One region of the Arthrobacter sp. R3-55 genome, then DNA from elsewhere that is predicted to be linked to it. Evidence: riboswitches for the same ligand, from Rfam matches in the RefSeq annotation. Region 1 holds a riboswitch; the other holds the start of a gene.
The links. Region 1 has a riboswitch for glycine ahead of gcvP (aminomethyl-transferring glycine dehydrogenase). Riboswitches for the same ligand answer to the same signal wherever they lie in the genome.
Positions count from the first base shown of each region.

Region 2: linked by a shared signal. The riboswitch ahead of gcvP (aminomethyl-transferring glycine dehydrogenase) and the one ahead of gcvP (aminomethyl-transferring glycine dehydrogenase) in region 1 are both predicted to bind glycine.

Region 1 is NZ_CP096423.1:3,731,356-3,739,228, forward strand. Features, by position in the region: gene M1D51_RS17040 (L-serine ammonia-lyase) at 1-442, opposite strand, end outside; gene gcvH (glycine cleavage system protein GcvH) at 855-1,241, opposite strand; gene gcvT (glycine cleavage system aminomethyltransferase GcvT) at 1,277-2,410, opposite strand; gene gcvP (aminomethyl-transferring glycine dehydrogenase) at 2,424-5,270, opposite strand; glycine riboswitch at 5,323-5,449, opposite strand; glycine riboswitch at 5,451-5,548, opposite strand; gene M1D51_RS17060 (TetR/AcrR family transcriptional regulator) at 5,642-6,181, opposite strand; gene M1D51_RS17065 (MFS transporter) at 6,255-7,808, shown strand; gene M1D51_RS17070 (cyclodeaminase/cyclohydrolase family protein) at 7,873-7,873, opposite strand, start outside.
Region 2 is NZ_CP096423.1:161,645-169,517, reverse strand. Features, by position in the region: gene gcvP (aminomethyl-transferring glycine dehydrogenase) at 1-2,288, opposite strand, end outside; glycine riboswitch at 2,448-2,546, opposite strand; gene mscL (large conductance mechanosensitive channel protein MscL) at 2,794-3,252, shown strand; gene M1D51_RS00825 (amino acid-binding protein) at 3,404-4,318, shown strand; gene M1D51_RS00820 (hypothetical protein) at 4,347-4,601, opposite strand; gene M1D51_RS00815 (NAD(P)(+) transhydrogenase (Re/Si-specific) subunit beta) at 4,686-6,059, opposite strand; gene M1D51_RS00810 (NAD(P) transhydrogenase subunit alpha) at 6,056-6,472, opposite strand; gene M1D51_RS00805 (Re/Si-specific NAD(P)(+) transhydrogenase subunit alpha) at 6,472-7,668, opposite strand; gene M1D51_RS00800 (NADPH-dependent FMN reductase) at 7,867-7,873, shown strand, end outside.

The DNA.
Region 1 (7,873 bases):
ACGTCGCCTCCCGCAGCACATTCCCCCCGGCATCAGAGACAGCAAACTTCATCCCGTTCGTATGCCGCGGCAACACCGTCAACGGATGCAACACCATATCCTCCACCGCATACGGCAACTCCACCCCCTCACCAGAGGCACCAGCCAGGTTCAACACACCCGTCTCAGCAATAGCAGCCAACCGCGCCTCCACCTCCTCAGGCAGAATCAGCTCAGGGTGATACCCCTCCAAGCCCAACAGCGTCGCCGTCATGGTCCCGTGGCCACGACCCGTCGCAGCCAACGACCCATACAAATCCACCCGCAACGAAGCCACCGAACCCAGGACCCCAGCGTCCCTCAACTCACCAGCAAACACCGCAGCAGCCCGCATCGGCCCCACAGTATGAGAACTCGACGGACCAATACCCACGGAAAACAGATCGAAAACACCAACAGCCATGGTCGGGATTCCTTAATACAGTTTGAAACGGTCCGGCAGATGGTCCTGCCGGATGGCCTACCCCGCTTGTGGCGGAGATCGACCGAAGCACGACGCCGGATGGCCCCCAAAGGCGGCAACCCGGCGTCGCAATTTTATTCAGTTCTACAAATCCCACGCTACGCCCATGCGTCCGTGGGTGGGCCACATGGCCAACGCTCATCGGACGGCGTTCCCCGATTCGGGGATTCGCTGCCAAACATGCCGTGCGCACGGCACCCCCAGCAGCAAACCCACGAATCGGCCGGTGCACTTGGGGTCGGCGTGCGGAAGCGGGCGTCCAAGGGAGCATCGCATCCGCCCAGCGGGTGCCTATGCGACCGAGCCCGCGGAGGACGCCAACCCCAAGGGGCCGCCAGCTAAGAGGAAGGGCTTAGGAGAGGTCTCCGCCATTCTTGGAGGCGTATTCCTCGGCGGAGAGCAGCGGGCCGTCGGACTCGGCGGCGACCTTGAACAGCCAGCCGGCGCCGTAGGGGTCGTTGTTGATCAGGGCCGGGTCCGATACAACGGCGTCGTTGATCTCCGTGACCTCACCGGTGACCGGCGAGTACAAGTCAGAGACGGACTTGGTGGACTCAACCTCGCCGCAGGTCTCGCCAGCGGTCACCGTGGAGCCAACCTCGGGCAGGTCAACGTACACAATGTCACCCAGAGCGTCGGTGGCAACCTCGGAAATACCGACGGATACCGAGTTCCCTTCGCCGCGGGAAACCCACTCGTGCTCGTCGGAGTACTGAAGTTCGGGCGCTACTTTGGGCATTCTGTTTCCTTTACGTGTGGTGATGAAACCGGGAGTTACTTTTGGCGCTTGTAGAACGGCAGGGCAACGACTTCGAATGGCTCAGACTTACCCCGCAGGTCAATGTCCAGTGCGGTGCCAAGCCCTGAATGCTCGACGTCGACATACGCCAACGCTACCGGGTAACCGAGCGTGGGGCTCGGCTGACCGGACGTGACTTCGCCAATCACTGCGCCGTCCTTGAGGACCGGGTAGTGGCCTCGGCCGGCACGGCGGCCCAGGCCCTTGAGGCCAACGAGCTTGCGTCCGCTGGTGGAGCCTGCGCCATCTGCCTTGAGGGCAGCGAGTGCGTCCTTGCCGACGAAGTCGCCTTCCTTGGACAGAGCCACCACCGGTCCGAGTCCTGCTGCGAAGGGGTTGCCTTCGCGGGAGAGCTCGTTTCCGTAGAGCGGCATGCCGGCTTCCAGGCGCAGGGAGTCGCGGGAAGCCAGGCCGGCGGGAGTGAGTTCGCCGTCTTCGGCAGCGTCGGCAATGGCCTGCCACAGGGCTGCTGCGGATTCGTTGGCCACAAAGATCTCAAAGCCGTCTTCGCCTGTGTAGCCGGTGCGGGCCAACAGCAGTTCCTGCGTGCCGCCGTCGAACGTGAACGGGACATCAACCGCGGCGTAGTACTTCAGGTCGGTGACCGTTGCGTGCTGTTCGGCGGGCACCAGGCGGAGGAGGATCGATTCGGCCAGCGGCCCCTGAACGGCAATCAGCGAGGTGTCAGCGGATGCGTCCTCAACGACGACGTCGAAACCGGCAGCGCGCTCCAGAAGGGCCGAGGCAACAACCGCAGCGTTTCCGGCGTTCGGTACCACGAGGAACTTCTCCTCACCGCGACGGTAGGCGATGAGATCATCGATGATGCCGCCGTCTTCCTGGCAGATCAGCGAGTACTTGGCTTTGCCGATTGCCATGGCGGAGATTTTGCCCACCAGGGCGTAGTCCAGGAAAGCTGCTGCCTCGGGGCCGGTGACCCAGACTTCGCCCATGTGGGAGAGGTCGAACAGGCCTGCGGACTTGCGGACAGCATGGTGCTCAGCCAACTCAGAGGAGTATTTGAGCGGCATCTGCCAGCCACCAAAGTCGGTGAAGGACGCGCCGAGTTTCTTGTGCTCTTCGTAAAGAGCTGTGTAGTTCTCTGTCATTTTCCGGAACCCCTTAGTTCTCGAAGTCTTCGATCGGCGGGCAGGAGCACACCAAGTTGCGGTCACCTGCCGCGCCGTCGATACGGCCGACCGGCGGGAAGTACTTGTCCTGCTTGAGGTGGTGGACCGGGAAGGCAGCCTGCTCGCGCGGGTACGCCCGGTCCCAATCGGAACTTACGACGGCGGCTGCCGTGTGGGGTGCGCGGCGAAGCGGGGAATCCTGCACGGAGAAGTCGCCGTGAGCAACCTGCTCAATCTCGGCACGGATGGTGATCATAGCTTCGATGAACCGGTCGATCTCGGCAAGGTCCTCCGACTCGGTGGGCTCCACCATCAGGGTTCCGGCAACCGGGAACGCCAGGGTGGGGGCGTGGAAGCCGAAGTCGATGAGCCGCTTGGCAACGTCTTCAGCAGTGACGCCGGTCTTGGCCGTCAGCTCGCGGAGGTCCAGGATGCACTCGTGGGCCACCAGTCCGCCTTCGCCGGTGTAGAGGACCGGGAAGTGCTCGTTCAGGCGGGATGCGATGTAGTTCGCAGCCAGCAGCGCCGACTTGGTTGCCTCGGTGAGGCCCTGGCCACCCATGAGCTTCACGTAAGCCCAAGAGATGGGCAGAACGCCGGCGGAACCGAAACGGGATGCCGAAATCGGGACGTCGTTGCCTTCGGTCCAGGAAGCTGCATCGCCGGGCATGAACGGTGCAAGGTGCGCCTTGGCAGCAACCGGGCCAACGCCGGGTCCGCCACCGCCGTGGGGGATGCAGAAGGTTTTGTGCAGGTTCAGGTGGGATACGTCGCCGCCGAACTTGCCCGGCTGGGCGAGCCCAACCAGGGCGTTGAGGTTTGCGCCGTCAATGTAGACTTGGCCGCCGGCCTCGTGGATGGCGTCGCAGACTTCGCGGACGTCGGCATCGTACACACCGTGCGTGGACGGGTAGGTGATCATGATGGCCGACAACACCTCGCGGTTGGCCTCGATCTTGGCGGCAAGGTCCGCGTGGTCGATCGTGCCGTCGGCGGCCGTGGCCACCACTACAACCTTCATGCCGGCCAGCACTGCCGAGGCTGCGTTGGTGCCGTGGGCGGAAGCGGGAATGAGGCAGACGTTACGCTGCTCGTCGCCACGGGACAGGTGATAGCCGCGGATGGCCAACAGGCCCGCGAGCTCGCCCTGGGAACCGGCATTCGGCTGGATGGACACTTGGTCGTAGCCGGTGATCTCGGTCAGCTGGGATTCGAGGTCGGTGATGAGTTCGCGCCAGCCCTCGGTCTGGGAATCCGGAGCGAACGGGTGGATGGAGGCGAATTCCGGCCAGGAGATGGCTTCCATCTCTGCGGTGGCGTTGAGCTTCATGGTGCAGGAACCCAGCGGGATCATGGTGCGGTCCAGCGCGAGGTCGCGGTCCGAAAGCTTGCGGATGTAGCGCAGGAGCTGGGTTTCGGAGCGGTGCGTGTTGAACACCGGGTGCTGCATGAAGTCGCTGGTGCGCTCCACGGAAGCTTCAAGCGCGAGACCTTCAGCGGCGTCAGCAACCGAAGCGCCGAAGACCGCCGCGACGTCAGCAACAACCTCGGAAGTGGTGGTCTCATCAACAGAGATACCAACAGTGTCAGCGTCAACGCCTCGCAGGTTGATGCCCTTGGCCTCGGCAGCAGCGACGATCTCTGCAGCCTTGCCCGGGACGCGGACGGTGATGGTGTCGAAGAAGGAACCGTGAAGGACCTCGACGCCGGCAGCCTTCAGTGACGCCGCGAGGGTGCGGGCGTGACTGTGGGCGGTCTCGGCAATCGCCTTCAAACCCTCCGGGCCGTGGTAAACGGCGTACATGGAAGCCACGATGGCCAGCAGGGCCTGCGCGGTACAGATGTTGGATGTGGCCTTCTCGCGGCGGATGTGCTGCTCGCGGGTCTGCAGCGCCAAGCGGTAGGCGGGGACACCGGCGTCGTCCTTGGAAACGCCCACCAGACGGCCGGGCATGGAACGCTCCAGGCCCTTCTGAACGGCCATGTAGGCCGCGTGCGGGCCGCCGAAGAACAGCGGAACACCCAGGCGCTGCGCGGAACCAACGGCGATGTCCGCGCCCTGCTCGCCCGGAGGGGTGATCAGCGTCAGCGAGAGAAGATCGGCAGCGACGGTGACCAGCGCACCGCGTTCCTTGGCATCGGCAATGACGGCGGAGTGATCGAATACGCGGCCGGACACGCCGGGTTGCTGGAGAACGACGCCGTTGATGGCACCTTCCGGAAGGCCGAGGGAGAGATCCGCGACCTCAACCTCGAAGCCGAGTGCTTCGGCGCGGCCCTTGACGATCGCGATGGTCTGCGGGAGGCAATCGGCGTCGAGGACGGTCTTGCCGTCCTGGGCAGCCTTGTTCTTGTTGGCGCGGCGCATCATCAGGACGGCCTCGGCAACGGCGGTTGCTTCGTCAAGCAGGGAGGCGTTGGCGATCGGCAGGCCGACCAGGTCCTGGACCATGGTCTGGAAGTTCAGCAGCGCTTCGAGGCGGCCCTGCGAGATTTCCGGCTGGTACGGCGTGTAGGCCGTGTACCACGCCGGGGATTCCAGGATATTGCGGCGGATCACCGGCGGCGTCACGGTGTCGTAGTAGCCTTGGCCGATCATCTGGACAGCGGTCTTGTTCTTGGAGGCGAGCTTGCGCAGCTCAGCGAGGACCTCGACTTCGCTCAGCGCGTTCTGCAGGGTGAGGGCAACGTCCTGGCGGATGTCGTTCGGGACGGCGGTGTCGACCAACGAATCGACGGTGTCGTAGCCGACGGACTTGAGCATGGTCTCAATGTCGGCCTGGCGGCGGGCGCCAATATGCCGATCGACGAAGGTGGTGGAGGCAGAACTAACCGTCACGAAGGAACTCCATTACTTGGGCGGCGTTTGGGTACGCCACAGCGGTTGGGTTCCTCCCCGCTCTGTATTGGACCTGAGAGTTTCCGCGCGTTGCGTGAACAACCATCGCTTGCACCGTCGGTGAGCACAGCGCTCATTCACCCTGAGGTGGGCTGATTGCCTGCTGCTTTCCAGAGTTGCCTTGCCGCGGCGGTGCGTGGGCCTGAGAGATTCCTGGGGAGGGTTTGCTCCTACGGCGCCTGCATCACTTGCTTGCAGGACTCTCCCGCCGCAGATCAAAGGCATGTTCAGTTATGTATGGGCACCGTGTAGGGCACGCCACAAGGGTTAATTGTCCTACGTCACGGGCGCCGCCGCAAATGGACGGCCTGCTACTTCCGCAACCGATCAAGGACACCAAGCAGGATGTCGACGTCGGCCTCCCGCCCGGCATTGCCACCCTCCTGCCCGCCTTCGAAGATGGCATTGAAATACAGGCCGTCACCCATATAGCTGACGGCTTTGGCGACGTCCGGACCAACGTCCTCCGCCAGCACGTCCAGCCAACGCTGCTGGATGGCGGCAAACCTCCGGCGCGTTTCCTCATGGGCCACCTCGGCCAGTCTGGTGGCAGCGACGAACGCCCGGTCCATGGGCGTATCCGCCCAGAGCGATGACCGGATGAAGTAGGCGGCCGAACCATCGGGCGCCGCCTTCATCAGCGCGGTGTCTTCATCGGCGAGCAAGTCCAGACGCTCCAAAAGCGCTGTGATCAGCGCTTCCTTGTTGGGGAAGTGGTAGAGCAGCCCGCCCTTGGACACCCCTGCACGCTTGGCAACGGCGTCGAGGGTGGCAGCCCGCTCCCCCACCTCTATCAGGAGGGCTTCGAAGGCATCCAGGACTGCGTCCCGGGCAACTGGTTTTCGTGGCATGTGTCCATCATTCCCTAAAGCTTCACTGGGGTTACATTTGAAACTGTACCGTCTGGACGGTACAGTAAATGACATGTACTCGCCGTCCTCAACCCAAGCACCCCGTTCCGCTGATCCCCTCAAGGGCCAAGCAGCACCGTGGCGCGACTGGACGGCACTGGCACTGCTGATGTTTCCGGTGCTGCTGGTGGCCGTCGACAACACCGCGCTCACCTTTGCCTTGCCTGAAATCGCCCGCTCTTTGGACGTGGGCGGCGTCCAATTGCTGTGGATCGTTGACGCATACCCGCTGGTTCTTGCCGCGTTGCTGGTGTCGATGGGCAACCTGGGCGACAGGATCGGACGACGGCGGCTGCTGCTGGTCGGCAGCACAGGCTTCGCTGCGGTTTCGGCTGCTACAGCTTTTGCACCCTCCGCTGAATGGCTCATCGCCGGCAGGGCCGGCCTTGGCGTCTTTGGCGCAATGCTGATGCCGTCAACCCTGTCCTTGATCCGGAACATCTTCACCGATCCCAACCGGCGCCGGCTTGCCATCGCCGTCTGGGCTGCCGGGTTCTCGGGCGGCGCAGCCCTTGGTCCGATCTTCGGCGGCTGGCTGGTGGAGCACTTCTGGTGGGGCGCAGTCTTCCTGGTGGCAGCTTTCCTTCTCCTGCCGCTGCTCGCCTTCGGCCGGGTCCTGATTCCCGAATCCAAGGACGCCAACCCCGGACGCGTGGATGTGCCCAGCATCGTCCTGTCCGTGGTCACCATGGCTCCGTTCGTCTACGGCATCAAGGAATTCGCAGTCCATGGTTTCGGGGCATCCGCGGCCGCGTTCATGGGCTTCGGCCTGGTGATGGGCATTCTGTTTGTGCGTCGCCAGCAGCGGATCCAGAACCCCATGCTGGACGTTGCCCTTTTCAAGAACAAGGTGTTCAGCACGGCAATCGTGGCGAACGTGTTGTCACTGTTCTCCATGACGGGCTTCATCTACTTCTTCGCCCAGCACCTGCAACTTGTTGAAGGCCAATCCCCCATGGAGGCCGGCATCGCAATGATTCCTGCCCTCCTGGCAACTGTCATCGCCGGCCTGCTGGTGGTGCCGCTGGTCAAGCGCGTCCGCCCCGGATACGTGGTGGCCGCGGGCTTGACGCTCAGCGCCGTGGGCTACTTGATTGTGGTTGTTGGCGATCACGGCAGCGGACCCGTGTTCCTGTTGTCGGCGCTGACTGTCCTGGCAGTTGGCGTGGGTGCCGCGGAGACCATCTCCAACGATCTCATCCTGGCTTCCGTGCCGGCCGACAAGTCCGGAGCCGCCTCGGCCATCTCCGAGACCGGCTACGAACTGGGATCGCTCCTGGGAACGGCTGTACTCGGATCCATCCTCACTGCTTCCTACCAGCACAACCTCGTGATTCCAGACGGCGTTTCCTCGCAGGCAGCCGGAAAGTCCGCGGAAACACTCGCCGGCGCTGTTGACGCAGCGTCCGCCCTTCCGTCGCCATTGTCGGAGGCGCTGACGGTCGCCGCCCGGACGGCTTTCGAGTCCGGCGTCCACATCACAGCGGCGATTGGGCTGGTATTGATGGCCGGAGCTGCGGTGCTCGCCGCCGTCGTGCTTCGCCGTGTGCCGAAGGCGCAGAAGTAGGTACAGCGCCGTTGCGGGGCCCGCTCTGCGCGATTCTCTGGGAATTTGGCACGCATATCGGGCCT
Region 2 (7,873 bases), 1.2 Mb from region 1:
CCCATGAGCTTCACGTACGCCCAGGAAATCGGCAGCACGCCGGCAGAACCGTAGCGCGAAGCGGAAATGGCCACGCCGTGCCCGTCTTCATGTGCCGCTTTATTCGCGTCCCCCGGCATGAACGGCGCCAAGTGGGCTTTCGCCGCCACAGGACCAACGCCCGGACCGCCGCCACCGTGGGGGATGCAGAAGGTTTTGTGCAGATTCAGGTGGGACACGTCCCCGCCGAACTTGCCCGGCTGGGCCAACCCAACCAGTGCATTCAGGTTGGCTCCGTCAACATACACCTGGCCGCCGGCTGCGTGGATGGCATCGCAAACTTCCCGGACGTCGGCGTCGTACACACCGTGCGTGGACGGGTAGGTGATCATGATGCAGGACAGGACGTCCTTATTGGCCTCGATCTTGGCGGTCAGGTCGGCGTGATCGATGGTGCCGTCCGCAGCCGTGGCCACCACAACAACTTTCATCCCGGCCAGCACAGCGGACGCCGCGTTGGTGCCGTGGGCTGAGGCAGGAATGAGGCAGACGTTACGCTGCTCATCGCCGCGGGACAGGTGGTAGCCACGGATGGCCAACAGGCCCGCGAGCTCTCCCTGAGACCCGGCATTGGGCTGGATGGAGACCTGATCGTAGCCGGTGATCTCCGTGAGGTCAGCTTCCAGGTCCTCGATCAGCTCGCGCCAGCCCGCTGTCTGGTGGTCCGGAGCGAACGGGTGGATCGAGGCGAACTCGGGCCAGGAAATGGCTTCCATCTCGGCGGTGGCGTTCAGCTTCATGGTGCACGAACCCAGCGGAATCATGGTGCGGTCCAGTGCGAGGTCCCGATCAGACAGCTTGCGGATATAGCGCAACAGCTGCGTCTCGGAACGGTGCGTGTTGAACACCGGGTGCTGCAGGAAATCGGAGGTGCGGACTACCCCGGAGGGCAGTTCGAACCCGGCCGCGTCCCCCACCGGGCCGGCGCCAAAGGCGACGGCAACCGCGGAGAGGACCTCCGGCGTCGTGGTTTCATCAACGGAAACGCCCACAGTGTCCGCGTCGATGAGACGCAGGTTGATGCCGCGGGCTTCGGCAGCGGCGATGACTTTGTCTGCCTTGCCGGGAACACGGACGGTGAGGGTGTCGAAGAAGGCATCGGAGACGAGTTCGCGGCCTGCCTTCTGCAGTGCGGTTGCGAGCGTGCGGGCATGGCCGTGGACGGTCTCGGCGATCGCCTTCAGGCCCTCGGGGCCGTGGTAAACCGCGTACATCGAAGCCACAATCGCCAGCAGTGCCTGCGCCGTGCAGATGTTGGAGGTGGCCTTCTCGCGGCGAATGTGTTGCTCGCGGGTCTGCAGCGCCAAGCGGTAAGCAGGGACGCCGGCGTTGTCTTTGGAAACACCAACGATGCGGCCGGGAAGGGTGCGCTCCATGCCTTCGCGGACGGCCATGTAGGCCGCATGCGGGCCACCGAAGAACAGCGGGACGCCGAAGCGCTGCGCAGTCCCGACGGCGATGTCCGCACCTTGTTCGCCCGGGGGCGTGATGAGGGTGAGCGCCAGCAAATCCGCGGCAACCGTGACCAGTGCGCCGCGTTCCTTCGCTTCAGCAATGACACTGGAGTGGTCGAACACGCGACCCGACACACCTGGCTGCTGCAGGACGATGCCGTTGATGTCGCCGTCGGGAAGGCCGTCGCTGAGGTCGGCAATTTCCACCTCGAAGCCGAGGGCCTCGGCGCGGCCCTTGACGATCGCGATGGTCTGCGGGAGGAGGTCCGCGTCCAGGACAGTCTTGCCGTCCTTGACCGTCTTGTTCTTGTTTGCGCGGCGCATCAGCAGCACTGCCTCGGCCACGGCGGTCGCTTCATCCAGCAACGACGCGTTGGCAACCGGCAGCCCCGTGAGATCCTGCACCATGGTCTGGAAGTTCAGCAGCGCCTCAAGACGGCCCTGCGAAATTTCGGGCTGGTACGGCGTGTAGGCCGTGTACCAGGCGGGAGCTTCGAGGATGTTGCGGCGGATCACCGGTGGCGTCACGGTGTCGTAGTAGCCCTGGCCGATCATCTGGACGGCGGTCTTGTTCTTGGATGCGAGCTTTCGGAGCTCGCTGAGGACCTGCACCTCAGTGAGGGCGTCCTGCAACTTCAGGGCCGTTTCCTGGCGGATGGAATCGGGGACCGCGACATCTACCAAGCCGTCGACAGAGTCGTAGCCGATGGCCTTGAGCATGGTGTCAACGTCGGCTTGACGGCGGGCGCCGATGTGCCGGTCCGCGAAGGCGGTGGGGGTTGATTGAACAGTCAAGAGGAACTCCATGATTCAGGCGCCCAGTGAGCGCCACGATGATGTGGGGTTCCTCCCCGCTCTGTATTGGACCTGAGAGATTCCGCAGACTGTGTTTCCACATGCCGTCTGCTTGCACCGTCGGTGAGCCCGGTTACCCGGACTGCTTTCCAGAGTTGCCTAACCGCGGCGGTACATGGGCCTGAGAGATTCCTGGGGAGGATTTGCTCCTACGGCGCCTGACTGGATGTACCGGCAGGACTCTCCCGCCGCAGATCAAAAGCGTTGCGTCACTTTCGTGACACGCTTCACACCATAGCCGCTTCCCGCGAAAAAGCGCAAGCAAGGTGCAGCTACTCCCGCCAACCCTCTTCCACATCCCGGCCCCTTCCCGCCAACCCTCTTCCACATCCCGGCCCCTTCCCGCCAACCCTCTTCCACATCCCGGGTACACCAGCTGGAAACCACCGAGTGGTAGTTTGATCTCTGCTGGAGGCAGACATTGCACCTATTCGGAGGACCATCCATGTTCAAGGGTTTCAAGGACTTCATACTTCGCGGCAACGTGATCGAGCTGGCTATCGCCGTAGTTATCGGCAGTGCGTTCACCGCACTCGTCGGAGCTTTCACCAACCACATCATCAATCCCGTGATCGCAGCCGCCGGCGGCATGAATGCCGAGGGCCTGGGCTTCAAAATCTGGGAGAACAACCCGGCAACGTTCGTCGATTTCGGCGCCGTACTGACCGCACTGGTGACGTTCGTGATCACCGCTGCCGTGGTGTACTTCATCTTCGTGGCGCCCATGAACAAGATCAATTCCCTGGTCAAGGACCGCCTCTCCACTGAGGAACCCGAGGAAGAGCCGCTGCCTGCGGACACCGCCCTTCTTGCCGAAATCCGCGATCTCCTCAAGGATGCCGCTGCCGCGCGCAACGCAAGCCAGGCCTCGGACCCGGACTTCGATTCCGACCGCACCCGCTAAGCGCAGCATCCGTGCTGCTTGGCCGGAGCCCGGCGTTCTCCCACGAGGACGCCGGGTTCTTGCGTTATGGCGCATCCGCAGAAACCTGCCCGCCCCCGGAACGTGACGCTCAGGCAATCGGCCCGAAACAGTGGCAGGGCAGCATGAAATCATGAAGCGCAACCCGAGCACTCCCGTCACCGCGGATCTCCTTTGTGATGCCTGCGGTCAGCTGCCCGAACCGCCCAAGGCCCGGCTCACTCTTGCGAACATTGCAGTGATGCTTCCCATTGAACTGCTGGTTCATGCTGCCGTGGTGGGAACCCAGCTGCCGTATGTGGCCAAGGTTCTGCTCCTCGCGGTCACCGCCACCGTGCTGGTCATCTGGGTGGCCGAGCCTTCGGCCTCCAAGGTTCTCCGGCGATGGTTGCACGCGCCGGCCCTCCGCCACCGACGCACTTTGAACATGGCACCTTCTTTGTGGCGCGCGCGGACCGTACTGCCTGATCAGCCGGGGTCGCTGCAAAAAGTCACCCACGCCCTGGCCAAGCTGAACAGCAACATCCTCAGCCTTCACATCCACCCCATCACTGGGACTGGCCATGCCGCCACTGACCCCGGCGGAACGGTGATGGATGAATTTGTCCTTTCTGCCCCCGGTGAAGTCACCGAGCTGGATCTTTTGAAGGCACTGCACGACGGCGGCGGGCTTGAGTCGCACGTTTGGCCCACCACCGCGTTGGCCATGGCCGACGGTCAAACCAAAGCACTGAGCCTCGCCACCCGTGTGGCCGTAAACCCGCAGGAACTTCCACTCGCCGTGGCCGAACTTCTTTCCGCCAAAGTAGACCCCATGGACCCCGAGCGGTCCGCACCCCAGGCGGCTACCGGCGTCGGGCCCTCAACTGACATCCTCAAGATCCCAACGGCCTGGCACGGTCCGTTGGTCTTTTCGCGGCCGGGCGAGCCGTTCTCGCCCGCAGAGTCCGCGCGTGCACACAGGCTGGCTGAGCTCGCGGAGATTTTGGCGCACACTCCGGCTGCTCAGTCTTCTTCGAATTTCTTGAGCAGCGTGAAGTCAGCCTAGGATTGCGCCGTTCGGCCCGGAAAAGCGTTCAGTCCAGCATCCGTATCCGGAGACCGGTTCCGCGTTCTTTCTCCACCAGGCGCCGCTCTATGGGCCCGCTTTGGGCAAGCCAGAGCACCCTGCCGTCGTAGGTCACGGACTCCACGCAGCCCTGGTCCACAACCTCGTTGTACCGCCACACCTGGACCGTTTGGCCCACGAGGATCCGCCAATTGGTCACAGCCCGGCCTTCTGCTTCGGCGAAGCGCGGCCCGGGTGTCGGCTTCTTCTTACTGTCCTGCACGTCATTACTCCTAGCCGTTACAAGCTTCCTGTAAAGACTTGTGCCGCCACGGCTCAGTACATGACGCGATTCGGGGGACTTTCGCTAGAGTCCCTTCACTGCGCCCAGGACCTTGGTCAGGGAATCCTTGGCATCTCCGAACAGCAGGGTGGTTTGCGGTTCGTAAAGGAGTTCGTTTTCAATACCGGCAAACCCGGGGCGCATGGAGCGTTTGAGGAACACCACCTGCCGGGCGTCGGCCACTTCAAGGATGGGCATTCCGTAGATGGGCGAGCCAGGGGTGGTCTTCGCGGCAGGGTTGACGACGTCGTTGGCGCCCACCACCAAGGCAACATCGGCAGTCTTGAACTCGGAGTTGATCTCGCCCATTTCCTTAAGCGACTCGTAGGGCACGTTGGCTTCAGCCAGCAGGACATTCATATGCCCCGGCATTCTTCCTGCCACCGGATGGATGGCGAAGTCGACTTCGATCCCCCGCGCTTCCAGGGCTGAGGCGAGCTCGGCTGCGGTGTGCTGCCCTTGGGCGACCGCCAGGCCGTATCCCGGCACAATAATGACCCGCTGCGCATAACCGAGCAGCACTGCCACGTCTTCTGCACTGGAGGATCGAACCGGCCGTTCGCTCACGGCTGTGGACCCGGCCGTGGAGCCGCCCTTGAAGGCACCGAACATGATGCCGGCAACGCTTCGCCCCATCGCCGCGGCCATGGCCCGGGTCAGGATGGTGCCCGACGCCCCAACCAGCGTGCCGGCCACAAGAAGGAGTACATTGCCCAGCACCAGCCCCGATGCCGCGACTGCCAAGCCGGTGAAGGCATTCAGGAGGGAGATGACAATCGGAACATCGGCACCGCCTACGGGCAGCACCAACAGGATTCCGGCAACCAGACCCAAAACCAACAGGACCAACGCCAGCACGAGCGAGCCATTCAGGATCACCACAACCCCGGCTCCCACGGCAGCCAACAGCACCACGGCCATCAGGACGGGCAGGCCGGGGAAGGTCACAGGCCTGGTGGTCATAAGCCCCTGAAGCTTGGCAAAAGTGACCCCGGAACCGGCGAATGACACGGCACCCACCAGCAGCGTGAAAACGATGGCCAGTCGAACCCAGGGCTCATCTGTGTGGGAAAGTTCCAGCAACGCCACGAGTGCCGCAGCCCCACCACCTACACCGTTGAAGAGTGCCACGAGCTGGGGCATCTGCGTCATCTGCACCCTGCGGGCCACGGGCGCTGCCACGCCGGAACCGACGGCGATGGCTCCCAGTATCCAGGGGATGTTGTCCAGCTTGACGGAGAGGAACACCGTGACCACGGCCACCAGGGCGCCGAGGGCTCCAATCAGGTTCCCGCGCCGCGCGGTACGTGGTGAATTGAGGCCCTTGAGGGCGAGGATGAAGCACGCGGCTGCGGCCAGGTAAAGGAGTGCAGTCCAAGTGGGGTTGAGCAGGGTCACGGACGGCGCTCCTTAGCCGCGGCGTCCCGCGGGGTGCCACCTCCGGAACCAGGGCTGCCAGCGCTGCCGGGACTGCCCGCGCTGCCGGGGCTGCCAGTGCTTCCGGGGCTGCCCGCACCAACGTTCGACGGCGGCCGCTGCCTTCCGCGGAACATCTCCAGCATGCGGTCGGTCACCACAAACCCGCCCACGAGGTTGGCCGTGGCAAGGACTACAGCCAAAAGGGCGACCGCCAGAACCCACGGATCTGCGGCCTGCCCGGCAACGATGATGGCGCCCACCAGGATGATGCCGTGGATCGCGTTGGCCCCGGACATGAGGGGCGTGTGCAGGGTGCTGGAGACTTTGGAAACAACCTCGAAGCCCACAAACACTGCCAGCACAGTGATCGTCAACAGGCTCATGCCATCCATCAGCGCACTCCTTCAGTTCCGGGGCGGGTAGAGCCAAAGGGTGCTGTCTCGCCTGCGAGCGCCGTGAGTGCCTCCGCGGTGGGTGGGTGCCGGACTTCGCCGAGGTGCGTGAGGCAAGTACCCGCCACTACTTCGTCATCGAAGTCCGGGCTGACCACGCCGTCGCGGGTCATCAGGGCCAGCAGGTTGGCCACGTTCTTGGCGTAGAGGCGGGAGGCGTCTGCGGGCATCGCGGAGGCAGCGTCCTTGATCCCCACCAGTGTGACAACGCCTTGGCCGTCGGCCGTGGGGACGGGAATGTCCTGCCCCGGGATGCTTCCCTCAACGTTGCCGCCGGATTCGGCAGCCAGGTCCACCACCACGGAGCCCGGTTTCATGCCCTGCACCATGTCCCGGCTAACCAGCAGGGGTGCGCGCCTGCCGGGAACCGCGGCCGTTGTAATCAACACGTCCGACTGGGCAACGTGCGGTGTCAGGAGTGCCCGTTGCAAGGCGCCGCGGTCTGCACTGAGTTCCCGGGCGTATCCACCGGAGGCCTCAGCGTTTTCGAGGTCCAGTTTGATGAACGTCCCGCCCATGGACGCTACTTCGTCTGCCGAGGCGGGTCGAATGTCGTTAGCGGAGACCCGGGCGCCGAGCCGTTTCGCAGTTCCAATTGCCTGCAAGCCGGCAACACCTGCGCCCAGCACCAGCACCCGGGCTGGTGGGATGGTCCCCGCCGCGGTCATATACAGCGGGAAGAACCGGGGCAGGCGCATGGCCGCCTCAAGGACGCACCGATACCCCGCCACCAAGGCTTGGGACGTCAGGGCGTCCATGGATTGGGCGCGGGATATCCGGGGAACCAGTTCGAGGGCAAAGGACGTGATCCCGCCGGCGGCGAGCGCGCGCACGGTGGGCAATTCCGAGGACGGTGATCCCAAACCCACGGTGACCGACCCCCGGCGGAGGGCTCCCGCCGTCGACGGTGTCATGGGACGGACGTGGCAGTAAACATCCAGGGCCCCCAGATCCAGGGACTGCACCACGGAGGCGCCTGCTCGGCCGTACTCATCGTCACTGTGTCCGGCGGCTAATCCGGCCCCGGATTCGATTTCCACTTCAAGGCCCAGGCCCGCCAATTGCTTGACCGTTTCCGGCGTGGCGGCCACACGTCGCTCGCCGTCGAGCGCCTCGCGCGCAATGCCTGCTTTCACCCGCCACCCCTCTTCCCGAACTCTCCCGGACTCTCCTCTGAACCAGTTGGCATGAGTCTATGACTGCAAGGGTCTGCGCGGGAGTAGGGGGCTGCGCTATGTGCACAACTCCACTAGGGTCGGTGGAAGCTGGAAGCAACCAGCCACCACACCGTCGACGAGCCGGTTCCGGCCGCGCCGTCGGAAAGGAACGCCACTATGGACA